DNA from 3 places in the Klebsiella sp. B345 genome. Region 1 is predicted to be linked to each of the others. Evidence: predicted binding sites of a transcription regulator. Region 1 holds the regulator's gene; each other region holds the start of a gene.

Region 1 (4,260 bases):
GGAGATTGAGTTTATTCACTTGAGTGATAAGCAGCGTCGGCGCTTTGGGGCGTTGATATTGCTGTTTGATGAAGCGGAAGAAGAGCTGGAAGGGGAGCTACGCTTTAATGCCAGACAGGCATAAAAAAAGCCCCCGACAGGCGGGGGCAAGTCGTCGGAATAGACGACGAGGGTTTATTTGTACAACTCAGCTGTAGCGTGCCAGCTATCGCCGGTACGGGCTTCAATAATGCGGTAGCTGCTTGCGCCTTCTTTCTCGGCTTTCGCCGCCAGTTCCTGACGCATATCCATCGGGGCGCTGCCTACCTGAGAAACAGACACGGTACCCATAGACTGCAGATTTTGAGCTTGTTCTGCGCTGACCTGGTTCACGGCGGCATTCGCGCCGAAGGAGAGAACGGAAGCCAGGCCCAGGGATGCGATGATCATTGCACTTTTCATAATCTTTACTCCAACCATAATGTTGCAGCGGCGGGAGGTGTCATATGAACCTGGGCCGCTGGGAATATTCGTATTCAGTTAATAACCGACAATCGTTAAATCTTATTTATAAAGCTCAGCCGTTGCGTGCCAGTGGTCACCGGTGCGGGCTTCGATAATGCGATAGGAAGAAGCACCTTCTTCCTGAGCTTTCTGGTTCAGCATTTCATGCATATCCATCGGAGATGCGCTCACCGCGCCGACGGAAACGGTGCCGATTGACTGACGGCCTTGCGCCTGCTCGCTATTAATCGAGTCAGCGGCGAAAGCGCCAAAGGAGAGAACCGACAGAATGCTGAGTGCAGCTACAGTTGTTTTGATTTTCATGATGTTCACCTCGTCGAATCTTATTATTGAGGGCTCTTTGTTTCGTGACCCTCATCACAAAATCAAGTATACACTAATCACTGAAAATATTAATACCGTGCTAATTGTTTTATGAGTAAATAATTGCAAGGAATTGTCGTTTTTATAACGTATAAGTATTAGGAATGTCATTTTTTCGCCATGACTAGGTGTTATAGCGAATAAAATCATATGGATAGGTTAATTTGATATTTTGTGCGTTTTAGACGCAGTCATTCGGTAAAGGAATGTATAGAGGCGGAAAACCACACTAAATGTTAAAGAAATGCTGCGTTTTTGAGTGAGCCCCCTGGCGGGCGCCAGAGGGAAGGGGCTTACAGTTCTTGTTCGAACAGCACCAAAATTGCGTCGTGCAGATCTTTGACGGTAAATCCTCTGGCCGGGGTGGTAAAGATGGTGTCATCACCGGCAATACTGCCAAGAATGCCTTCCGCTTTGCCGAGGGAGTCCAGCAGGCGGGCAATCAACTGCGCAGCACCTGGGCTGGTATGAATCACTACCACGGCATCGTTATAGTCGATATCGAGGACCAGATTCTTCAGTGGGCTGGAGGTTGTCGGGACGCCAAGTTCGGCAGGCAGGCAATAGACCATCTCCATTTTGGCGTTCCGGGTACGCACCGCGCCAAATTTTGTCAGCATGCGGGAGACTTTCGATTGGTTAATATTATCGAAACCTTCTTCCTGCAGCGCTTGGACAATCTCGCCTTGAGAGCTGAACTTTTCTTCTTTAAGCAGCAGTTTAAACGCTTTAACCAGTTCTTCTTGTTTTGCCGAACTTCGCATAAGTCACCCAAATTATGGTGGTAAAAACAACATCATTATGCATAGTAATGAATTTTTATGCAAATAATCCGCAGAGGGATAAAGTAAATAATGTTATGAAGGGGGCATATTTTAGCAAATAACCCTGCGAAGGAACATGCCTTCATCACAGCCCGTAAATCGCTGTAAAAGTAAATTAATTGTTATGAGAATGATGTTGTTTTGCCGAGCAGGCTGGGTGTATTGTAACCAATAGTCGATCCGGTGAAGTATTGTGCCGGGTAGTCACCCTCAAGGATGAAAATGCGAAGCTGATGCATCACTGAGCAACAGTCCGCATTATTCAACCATACTGATTGTAATTGTTTATCTTGTGAATTAAGGTCCAGGCGACGGAATAACGAAAGACGATATTAACCATAATAAGGAGTTTAGGATGAAAGTTGCAGTCCTCGGCGCTGCTGGTGGAATTGGCCAGGCGCTTGCCCTACTACTTAAGACCCAACTGCCTTCAGGTTCAGAACTCTCGTTGTACGACATTGCTCCGGTCACGCCGGGCGTGGCGGTTGATCTTAGCCATATTCCTACCGATGTGAAAATTAAAGGTTTCTGCGGTGAAGACGCCATTCCAGCGCTTGTCGGGGCGGATGTCGTGTTGATTTCTGCTGGCGTAGCCCGTAAGCCAGGCATGGATCGCTCCGATTTATTTAATGTTAACGCCGGCATTGTGAAGAATCTGGTACAACAGATTGCGAAAACCTGCCCGCAGGCCTGCATCGGTATTATTACCAATCCGGTGAATACCACGGTGGCCATTGCTGCAGAAGTGCTGAAAAAAGCCGGCGTTTACGACAAGAACAAACTGTTTGGCGTGACCACGCTGGACATCATCCGTTCGAACACCTTTGTGGCTGAGCTAAAAGATAAATCGGCATCAGATATCGAAGTCCCGGTGATTGGCGGCCACTCCGGCGTGACGATCCTGCCGTTACTGTCACAGATTGCGGGCGTGAGCTTCAGCGATCAGGAAGTTGCCGACCTGACAAAACGTATCCAGAACGCCGGCACCGAAGTGGTGGAAGCAAAAGCCGGTGGCGGTTCGGCGACGCTTTCGATGGGCCAGGCTGCCGCACGTTTCGGCTTGTCCTTAGTTCGGGCAATGCAAGGCGAAAAAGGGGTGGTGGAATGTGCTTACGTGGAAGGCGATGGTCAGTACGCGCGTTTCTTCTCCCAGCCGCTGCTGCTTGGTAAAAATGGTGTGGAGGCGCGCCAGCCGATCGGCAAGCTCAGTGCATTTGAACAGCAGGCGCTGGAAGGGATGCTGGATACGCTGAAGAAAGATATCGCTATGGGCGAAGATTTCGTCAACAAGTAAGCGTGTGATGGATTAAAAAAACCGGAGCCAGCGAGTCGCTCCGGTTTTTTTATGTCTGCTAGTTGGTCGCCGGGTATTCCTGAACGGCAATATGCAGAGTGATCTTCTTGTCATCACGCATAATAATCACCGGAATTTCTGATCCAGGGCGGATTTCCGCGACCTGATCCATAGTCTCAAGTGCGGAGACGGCCGGTTTGTCATTCACGGAGACGATTACGTCATTGGCGCGGATCCCGGCCTGAGCTGCCGGACCATCCGGAGCAACATCATTGACCACAATCCCTTGCAGCTGATCGATCCCGCCGCCCTGCGCATGCAGTGGGGCAATCTCACGACCGCTGATGCCGATATAGCCGCGGATCACCCGACCATCGCGGATAAGCTTATCCATAATTTTGGTAGCCAGCTGGAACGGAATGGCAAAGCCGATCCCTTCAGGTGTTTCGCCATCATTGCTTTTATCAAATGACAGCGTGTTGATGCCCATCAGCTCGCCCAGCGAGTTCACCAGTGCGCCGCCGGAGTTACCGTGGTTAATGGAAGCATCGGTCTGCAGGAAATTCTGACGCCCGGTGGGGTTCAGGCCAATACGACCGGTGGCGCTGATAATACCTTGGGTAATCGTCTGCCCAAGGTTGTAGGGGTTACCAATCGCCAGCACCACATCACCGATATGCGGTACCCTTTTAGGGTTGATCGGGATAACCGGCAAGCCGGAGTTGGCGTTAATCTTCAGGACGGCAAGATCGGTCAGCGTATCAGAGCCCACCAGTAACGCTTCAAAGACCCGGCCATCCTGTAGGGCAACGATGATCTGATCGGCATCATTGATAACGTGCTTATTGGTAAGAATGTAACCGCGCTGATCCATGATGACGCCGGATCCCAGAGTGAGCTGATTATGGCTGGTGCCATTCAACGCGCGATTATAGACATTCACCACCGCTGGCGCGGCACGGCGGACGGCTGGATTATAGCTGGCGGGCGATTCGTCCGCGCTATCGTACTGGGTGGTCGTCGACAGATGCCACTGACGCAAAGAAGGCATCGCGGCGAGCAGCAGGCCCCCGACGATCAAACCGATGAGTACAGAACGTAATAACTTTCCAGGCATGATGCAGATATCGTTAATGGATAGACAAGCGCAGCATAGCACGAGTTATCCGGACATCGCACGGCAGGCGATGTCCGGAAACCCGCATTAACGCAGCAGCAGATAAATGCTTTCGTTTCCGCGCATGACGTTTAGTGCAATGACGGCCGGTTTACTCT
Region 2 (4,260 bases), 1.1 Mb from region 1:
GAAGGAAGTGGCAAAAATCGAAGGTGAAATCAGCCGCATCGAAAGCAAGCTCTCCAACGAAGGTTTCGTGGCCCGTGCCCCGGAAGCGGTTATCGCCAAAGAGCGCGAGAAACTGGAAGGCTACGCGGAAGCGAAAAGCAAACTGATTGAACAGCAGGCGGTCATCGCCGCGCTGTAATCCATCTGCCCCTTGCGCAATCCGGCAAGGGGCGTTTTTTATCCGCGTTCCCCGCTTGCGCTTCCCCCGTACAGGGTGTTATTAACAACACCATCCGCTATTTATTTGCTATGAGTCATCGTATGAATACGATCGCGACCACTACATTGTCGCTGCGCCGCATCACCGCTGAAGATAATGCCGCTATTGCTCAGGTTATCCGCCAGGTTTCTGCGGAGTATGGGCTGACGGCAGATAAAGGCTATACGGTAGCCGACCCTAATCTGGACGAGCTGTTTGAGCTTTACAGCCAACCGGGTTCGGCCTATTGGGTGGTTGAACTGGATGGCCGGGTGGTTGGCGGTGGCGGCGTGGCGCCGCTGGCCCATAGTGAAGCGGATATCTGCGAGCTGCAGAAAATGTATTTTATGACCTCCGCTCGCGGCCAGGGGCTGGCTAAAAAGCTGGCGCTGCTGGCGCTGGAGCATGCCCGCGAGCAGGGGTTCAAACGCTGCTATCTGGAAACTACCGCCTTTTTGAAAGAAGCCGTCGGGTTATATGAACACCTTGGCTTCCAGCATATCGACGCGCCGCTGGGCCGTACCGGCCATGTGGACTGCGAAGTCCGGATGCTCAAAGCGCTGTAGCCTCTCAGCACCGCGATCCTCCCCGGGCTACGGGCTCATTCTCTCAGGCGCTGGCCGGCACGCCGCTGTGGAAGCGAAGCTCGGCTTCTGGTGCGAGAATCAGCGCCGCCTCCGCTTCGCCAAGCTGGCGGATACGCTCGCTGATATCCTCGTCGGCAATCTGCTGCGCTAAATCCAGGTAATCCTGATAATGCCGCGCCTCGGAGCGCAACAGCGACAAATAGAACTTCTGCAGATCGTCGTTCAGCCACGGCGCCAGCGCTGCAAAACGCTCACAGGAGCGCGCCTCGATGTAAGCCCCGCAAATCAGTTTATCGATAAGCATCACCGGTTCGTGAGAACGCACCTCTCTGCGTAATCCGCGCGCGTAGTTGCTGGCAGTCATTTTGACGTAAGGGATATCGTGCGCCAGCATCATCTCCCGCACCTGCCAGAAGTGATGCAGCTCTTCTTTAATCAGCAGCACCATATTGTCCACCAGTTGGCGCCCCCAGGGGTCGCCGGTCTGCGGCATCGTGCTTTTATTGATCTGTTTATGCAGCGCGACAAAATCCGGCTCAGGCCCCCAACGATAGGTAAAGTCTTCATACGGCTTCAGGCAGGCCAGCAGCTCATCGGCCCCACTTTTATCGGCGACATATTTGCGCACCAGCAGCAATGCGTTCTGCGCCGCTTTAAGCTCGCAGACCATGTGGTCGGTCAGCAGCAGCGGCAGGTTTTCTGGCTTACGGGCTTCATCAATCCATGCCTGTGGCGTCGGGCAGTGGAGAAAATTGAGTACAGGGGCGAGTATTTGCGGGTAGTCCATTAAAGTTCCTTGCTCTACGCCAACGATACGCAGGATCGATCAGGTACATTAAGGCGAAAAACCCCGACGGCATAGTCGCTATGTCGCCGGGGTTTCTGAGTATCGCCAACAGAGAAGTGCCTGATGGATGACGTGCAGGCTTACTTAGTGACGAACGCCGTCGTCGTCTTCATCGACGAGATCTTCGTCGTCTTCTTCGTCACCGTCTTCGCCGTTAGGGTCTTCGTAGTAGGTTCCCCAACCGTCATATTCAACGCCGAATTTCTCAGCCAGGTTCAGCAGCTGCTCCACCTGGGCATCAATCAGTTCCACTTTCAACGCACTTTCGCTCAGGATATCGCAGCAGATAACCACTTCGCCTTCTTCGACTTCCAGCTCTTCCGGCTCGGTCACTTCGTAGCCCATTTTGAAAGCTTCTACTGCCACTTTCTCCAGAGTTTCAAAGTCATCGGCGGAGAGATGATGCTCGATAGTGTACAGCGCATCAGGGTCGCTGCCGTCTTCGAGCAGTTCTTCGATAATCAGACGCGTTTCTTCACGCTGTTCTTCCAGTAGTTCCGGGTTTGCCATGGCTCGTTCCTCATAATGTGCGACAGATACTTCTATTGTCACATACCGCCGTGATTGCCTCCACCTTTGTGCAAAAGATTTGTGAAACGGGGTTGCAAATGAATATTCATACATATAAATTGAATTTTAATTCAATAAGTGGCTTAAGCCAGCGAGGGAACCATGTCCGCGTTTTATCAGAAACATTTTTTAAAGTTGCTTGATTTTACCCCTGCAGAAATCACTGCCCTGTTGGCGCTGGCCGCCAGACTGAAAACCGACAAAAAAAACGGCATTGAAATCCAACACCTTGCTGGAAAAAACATCGCGCTCATCTTCGAAAAAGACTCTACCCGTACACGATGCTCTTTCGAAGTTGCCGCATTTGACCAGGGCGCCCGAGTGACCTATCTCGGGCCAAGCGGCAGCCAGATTGGCCATAAAGAATCGATTAAAGATACCGCTCGCGTGCTGGGGCGGATGTATGACGGTATTCAGTATCGCGGTCATGGCCAGGAAATCGTCGAGACGCTCGCCAGCTATGCCGGCGTCCCGGTATGGAACGGCCTGACCAACGAGTTTCACCCTACCCAGCTGCTGGCCGATTTGCTGACTATGCAGGAGCATCTGCCGGGCAAAGCCTTCAACGAAATGACGCTGGTGTATGCCGGTGATGCCCGCAACAATATGGGTAACTCTATGCTTGAAGCCGCCGCGCTGACCGGGCTGGATCTGCGTCTGGTGGCCCCGGCGGACTGCTGGCCGGAAGAGAGTCTGGTGGCCGAGTGCACGGCGCTGGCGCAGAAACACGGGGGCAACATCACCCTGACCGAAGATATCGCCGCTGGCGTGAAGGGCGCGGACTTTATTTATACCGACGTCTGGGTATCTATGGGTGAAGCCAAAGAGAAGTGGGCGGAGCGCATCGCGCTGCTGCGTGCCTATCAGGTGAATAGCGAGATGATGGCGCTGACCGGCAACCCGCAGGTTAAGTTCCTGCACTGTCTGCCGGCGTTCCATGACGATCAAACCACCCTGGGCCAACAGATGGCCGAAGAGTACGGCCTGCACGGCGGCATGGAAGTGACCGACGAGGTCTTTGAGTCGCCCGCAAGTATCGTCTTCGATCAGGCGGAAAACCGCATGCACACCATTAAAGCGGTGATGGTCGCAACGCTGAGTAAATAACGTGGCCTATCCCCGGATGGCGTAACGCCACCGGGGTTAACGCCGTTACGCCATCCGCACCTTCACCACCACTTTACGCACTTTGGCCGGTTCGCCCGCGGCGCACAGCGGTTTGTGAACTTCGCCCGGGTAAAACACCACAAAGTCACCTTCGCTGAGAATCACGGTTTTTTCCTGCTCGCCGGCGGCGAGAAACGCAATGTCTTTCCCCTCCAGCCAGTCGGTGTCCGGCGTGCCAGCAGGCTGCGTACTGAAGGTCATCGCCTCCTGACCGCGTAGGACAATCTGGATATCCAGGTAGCGCGCATGGTACTCGGCGCGACGGGCAGCAAATGGCTCGGTGGTGTCTTCCGAGACCAGGTAAAACACATTGTTGCCGTCAATATCGTATTTTCCCGGCAGCGTCTCCTCGGTGACATGCGCTTTAACATGCTCAATCGCCTGACGCAGCGCGTCCGGCAGCCAGGTTTGCAAATGATGAATGTGACCTACGATCATAATAACCCTCAAATATAAAACAGCTTTTCATTTTTATTTTTATACGCCCCTTCGCACTGCCATACCACTTCTTTTTTATGGTTTTTTGCGCTGACGCAGGCTTCCTGAAGCAATCGTTTTCTTGTTTGTGGACTAATCACTTGATCCGAAATTTGAGCTGCGTATAATGCCGGTCGATTTGCCGGGAGGAAGCATGGTCTACTGCGTACGACATTCTGTCTTACCGCGTCTGAACACAGGCGCTGGCGTAGCGTTTTTCTTTCCGTTGCTCAATGAATTCTCGAAGCCCCTTATTTAAGGGGCTTTTTTTTTGCCCAGGCGTCAGGAGATAAACATGGCTAACCCGCTATATCAAAAACATATCATTTCCATAAACGATCTCAGCCGAGAAGACCTCGAACTGGTGCTGGCGA
Region 3 (4,260 bases), 670 kb from region 1:
CGTGACGGGTAATATCAGCGGTGACATTCGGGTTACCGTCGCGGTCACCGCCCATCCAGGAGGTGAAACGCACCGGGACGAAATCTACCGGCAGCTGGTAGCCGAGGTTCTCTTCCAGCTGTTCGTTCAGCTCGCGCAGGTAGTTTGGTACCCCTTCCCACAGGCTGTTTTCAACAACGGCAAAACCCCATTTAGCTTCATCAACCGGCGTCGGGCGGTATTTGCGGATTTCATCAGTATGCCAGGACTGGGCAATCAGCTGGCGCAGACGGCGCATCAGCTGGTGGTGCTCGTAGTCAGCGATATCTTTGTTATCAAGCTGCTTCAGGCAGTTGTTCACTTCCACCATTTTGTGGATCAGCGTACGGCGGGTGATCTCGGTGGGGTGAGCGGTAAGGACCAGCTCCAGAGACAGGGACTCCACCGCTTTCTTAATGGTCTCTTCGTTGAGATGAGGTTGGTCTTTGAGCTTTCTCAGGGTGCGGGCAATCACTTCCGGGTTGCTGGCCGCTTCACCGTTCGGTGAAATGCTGTGGTATTGCTCTGCGGTATTCGCCAGATTCAGAAACTGGCTGAAAGCACGGGCCACCGGCAGCAGCTCGTCATTGGACAAGTTTTGCAGCGTGGTCAGCAATTCCTGGCGGTTGGCTTCATTGCCGGCGCGAGAAGACTTGGACAATTTACGGATAGTTTCGACACGATCAAGAATGTTCTCTCCCAGTGCATCCTTGATGGTATCGCCTAGTACCTTACCGAGCATACTGACATTACTACGCAAAGCGGAATATTGTTCGTTCATGTTACCCCAGACACCCCATCTCATTTTATTTTGTTATATCCGGCGCTCTGCAACAGTGAGCATCGGATAAGCAGCCGTCTTTTATAAAGCCACGTAAAAACCCCCACGTCAATTGTTGCGAAATCGCTTCAGCAAACGAATAAATGACGGTAATTTGCGAAATTTAACTCAGGGGTCCCCTGATAAGCATTACTTATGGAAATGTGACCAGAATCACCGTCCCGCCCTGGCAAAAGCGACGGGAACGGACTGCCCTTAATGCCAGCAGAAATGATGGACAACCTGGGTTATTAGCTCCCGGGTTGGCTTAATAAACCGGGTTTCCAGGTATTCATCCGGCTGGTGGGCCTGGTTAATGGAGCCCGGGCCTAATACTAACGTCGGGCACAACGTCTGGATAAACGGCGCCTCGGTGCAGTAGTTCACCACTTCGGTTTGGGCACCGAGCAGTTTTTCCACGACCTGAACCAGACGGTGGTCTGGTGGACATTCGTAACCAGGAATGGGCGGATGCAGTTCGGATACCGTCAGGCGGCCCGGCCAGCGTTCGCTTACCGGCGCCAGCGCTTCATCCAGCAGCCCGTTAAGATCGTTGAGCGTCATACCCGGCAGCGGGCGAATATCCATATGCAGTTCACAGCAGGCGCAGATACGGTTTGAGGCATCGCCGCCGTGAATCGCGCCGAGGTTGAGCGTTGGATACGGCACGGTAAACGCCGCATAGTGATAACGCTCTTTTAAGTCGTCGCGTAGCTGCATGATGCGGCCGATGGCATCGTACATCAGCTCAATGGCGTTCACACCGCGCGCCGGATCGCTGGAGTGGCCGGACTGGCCCTGGATGCGAATCGCGTTGGACATATGGCCTTTATGCGCGCGCACCGGCTGCAGAGAGGTCGGTTCACCGATGATGGCGCAGTCCGGACGCAGCTGGGTGGTTTCGGCAAAGTAACGGGCGCCGGCCATACTGGTCTCTTCATCGGCGGTGGCCAGGATGTAGAGCGGCTTTTTCAGCGTGCTGACATCGACATCGCGCAGGGCATCAAGGATAAAGGCGAAAAAGCCTTTCATGTCGGCGGTGCCGAGGCCGTACAGTTTGTTGTCGTGCTCGGTCAGGGCGAAAGGATCGCGGGTCCAGCGGCCGTCATCAAACGGCACGGTGTCGGTATGCCCGGCGAGCAGCAGGCCGCCTGCGCCGTGGCCGGTACTGGCCAACAAATTGAATTTATTACGCGTCTCCGGCACCGGCTGGACTTCAACATTGAAGCCAATATCGCGGAACCAGCCAGCGAGTAAATTGATTAAAGTCTCATTACTTTGATCTAGCGCTTCTTCGGTTGCACTGATGGAAGGTGTGGCGATCAATGCGCGGTAAATCTCGATAAAGGGCGGTAAATTGTTTTTCATTGTTGACACACCTCGGGTCATGATAGTATCAATATTCATGCATTATTTATGAATAAAAATACATTATCGTTGAGCGTAAGAAAACCCATAAAACGCAGGGAGACTCTTACGGCTTAACTGGGTGAGGAAGCGAAATGCTTCCTGGGCAAATATGACGTAAGAAGGTGAAGAGCCCCGATGTTGAAGACGCTGATTGTGGGTGCCAGCGGTTATGCCGGCGCAGAGCTAGTGACCTATGTAAATCGCCATCCTCATATGACCATAACCGCTTTGACGGTCTCCGCGCAAAGCAATGATGCAGGGAAATTAGTTTCCGATTTGCATCCGCAGCTGAAAGGCATTGTGGATCTGCCGCTGCAGCCGATGTCAGATATCAGCGAATTTAGCGCCGGCGTCGATGTTGTCTTCCTTGCGACCGCACATGAAGTGAGCCACGACCTGGCGCCGCAGTTTCTTGCCGCAGGCTGCGTGGTGTTCGACCTGTCTGGCGCCTTCCGCGTGAACGACGGTGCGTTTTACGAAAAATATTACGGTTTCACTCATCAGCATCCGGCCCTGCTTGAGCAGGCGGTTTACGGTCTGGCTGAGTGGAACGCCGATGCGCTGAAAGAGGCGAATTTAGTCGCTGTCCCGGGCTGTTATCCGACGGCGGCTCAGTTGTCATTGAAACCGTTGATCGATGCGGACCTGCTGGATCTGAACCAGTGGCCGGTGATCAATGCGACCAGCGGCGTCAGCGGCGCAGGGCGTAAAGCGGCCATCAGCAATAGCTTCTGTGAAGTCAGCCTGCAGCCGTATGGCGTATTCAATCATCGTCACCACCCGGAAATCTCCACCCACCTTGGCGCGGAGGTTATTTTTACCCCTCACCTTGGTAATTTTAAACGTGGGATCCTCGAAACCATTACCTGCCGCCTGAAGCCTGGCGTGAGCAAAGATCAGGTTGCCGCCGTGTTCCAGCAGGCCTATGCCAATAAGCCGCTGGTCCGTTTATATGATAAAGGCGTGCCGGCATTGAAAAACGTCGTGGGTCTGCCATTCTGTGATATCGGTTTTGCCGTTCAGGACCAGCACATTATTGTGGTGGCGGCGGAAGATAACCTGTTGAAAGGTGCGGCGGCACAGGCAATACAGTGCGCGAATATTCGTTTCGGCTACGCTGAGACGCAGTCTCTTATTTAAGGTGTGATGATGAACCCATTAATAATTAAGCTCGGCGGCGTGTTACTCGATAGCGAAGAAGCGCTGGAGCGCCTGTTTACCGCGCTGGTGAATTACCGTGAAGCCCATCATCGCCCGCTGATTATCGTGCACGGTGGCGGCTGTGTAGTAGATGAGTTGATGAAGCAGCTCAACCTGCCGGTGAACAAGAAAAATGGCCTGCGGGTCACGCCAGCGGATCAGATTGATATTATTACCGGCGCGCTGGCGGGAACCGCCAATAAAACGCTGCTGGCCTGGGCGAAAAAACACCATCTGGCTTCCGTGGGCCTGTTCCTCGGCGATGGCGATAGCGTTAAGGTGACACAGCTGGACGAAGAGCTGGGCCACGTCGGTCTGGCGCAGCCGGGTTCGCCTGCGCTGATTAACACTCTGCTGGCGGGCGGCTATCTGCCAGTGGTCAGCTCCATCGGGGTTACCGATGAAGGGCAACTGATGAACGTGAATGCCGACCAGGCAGCGACCGCGCTGGCGGCAACGCTCGGTGCGGACCTGATTCTGCTGTCCGATGTCAGCGGCATTCTTGATGGTAAAGGCCAGCGTATTGCGGAGATGACCGCGGCGAAGGCAGAGCAGCTGATCGAGCAAGGCATTATTACCGACGGTATGATTGTGAAGGTAAATGCGGCACTGGATGCGGCGCGCACGCTGGGTCGTCCGGTAGATATCGCCTCATGGCGCCATGCGGAGCAACTGCCGGCGTTGTTTAACGGCACGCCTATCGGCACGCGTATTCTGGCCTGATTTAACACAGTTGAAGACGGGGGCACAGGGCTTCCCGGCAGCATAAAACCAAATTTGAAGGAAGCACATTATGGCACTTTGGGGCGGGC

Evidence for each region. Region 1 encodes ArgR, which controls arginine synthesis, uptake and breakdown. Its sites were predicted from a motif close to ANTGAATAAAAATACANT; they were not measured.
Region 2: a site for ArgR is predicted at 2,301-2,318, ahead of argF (ornithine carbamoyltransferase). Genes of this name have one in related genera too.
Region 3: a site for ArgR is predicted at 2,254-2,271, ahead of argC (N-acetyl-gamma-glutamyl-phosphate reductase). Genes of this name have one in related genera too.

What each region holds. Positions count from the first base shown of each region.
Region 1 is NZ_CP180443.1:2,424,658-2,428,917, reverse strand. It holds gene ACMYSO_RS11425 (barstar family protein) at 1-124, shown strand, start outside; gene yhcN-B (DUF1471 family stress response protein YhcN-B) at 175-441, opposite strand; gene yhcN (peroxide/acid stress response protein YhcN) at 544-807, opposite strand; gene argR (transcriptional regulator ArgR) at 1,161-1,631, opposite strand; gene mdh (malate dehydrogenase) at 2,047-2,985, shown strand; gene degS (outer membrane-stress sensor serine endopeptidase DegS) at 3,044-4,102, opposite strand; gene degQ (serine endoprotease DegQ) at 4,190-4,260, opposite strand, start outside.
Region 2 is NZ_CP180443.1:3,501,485-3,505,744, reverse strand. It holds gene ACMYSO_RS16460 (valine--tRNA ligase) at 1-178, shown strand, start outside; gene ACMYSO_RS16455 (GNAT family N-acetyltransferase) at 301-804, shown strand; gene miaE (tRNA isopentenyl-2-thiomethyl-A-37 hydroxylase MiaE) at 848-1,612, opposite strand; gene rraB (ribonuclease E inhibitor RraB) at 1,757-2,182, opposite strand; gene argF (ornithine carbamoyltransferase) at 2,345-3,349, shown strand; gene ACMYSO_RS16435 (YhcH/YjgK/YiaL family protein) at 3,395-3,847, opposite strand; gene ACMYSO_RS16430 (pyrBI operon leader peptide) at 4,041-4,145, shown strand; gene ACMYSO_RS16425 (pyrBI operon leader peptide) at 4,120-4,179, shown strand; gene pyrB (aspartate carbamoyltransferase) at 4,182-4,260, shown strand, end outside.
Region 3 is NZ_CP180443.1:3,090,275-3,094,534, forward strand. It holds gene ppc (phosphoenolpyruvate carboxylase) at 1-799, opposite strand, end outside; gene argE (acetylornithine deacetylase) at 1,055-2,206, opposite strand; gene argC (N-acetyl-gamma-glutamyl-phosphate reductase) at 2,384-3,388, shown strand; gene argB (acetylglutamate kinase) at 3,395-4,171, shown strand; gene argH (argininosuccinate lyase) at 4,242-4,260, shown strand, end outside.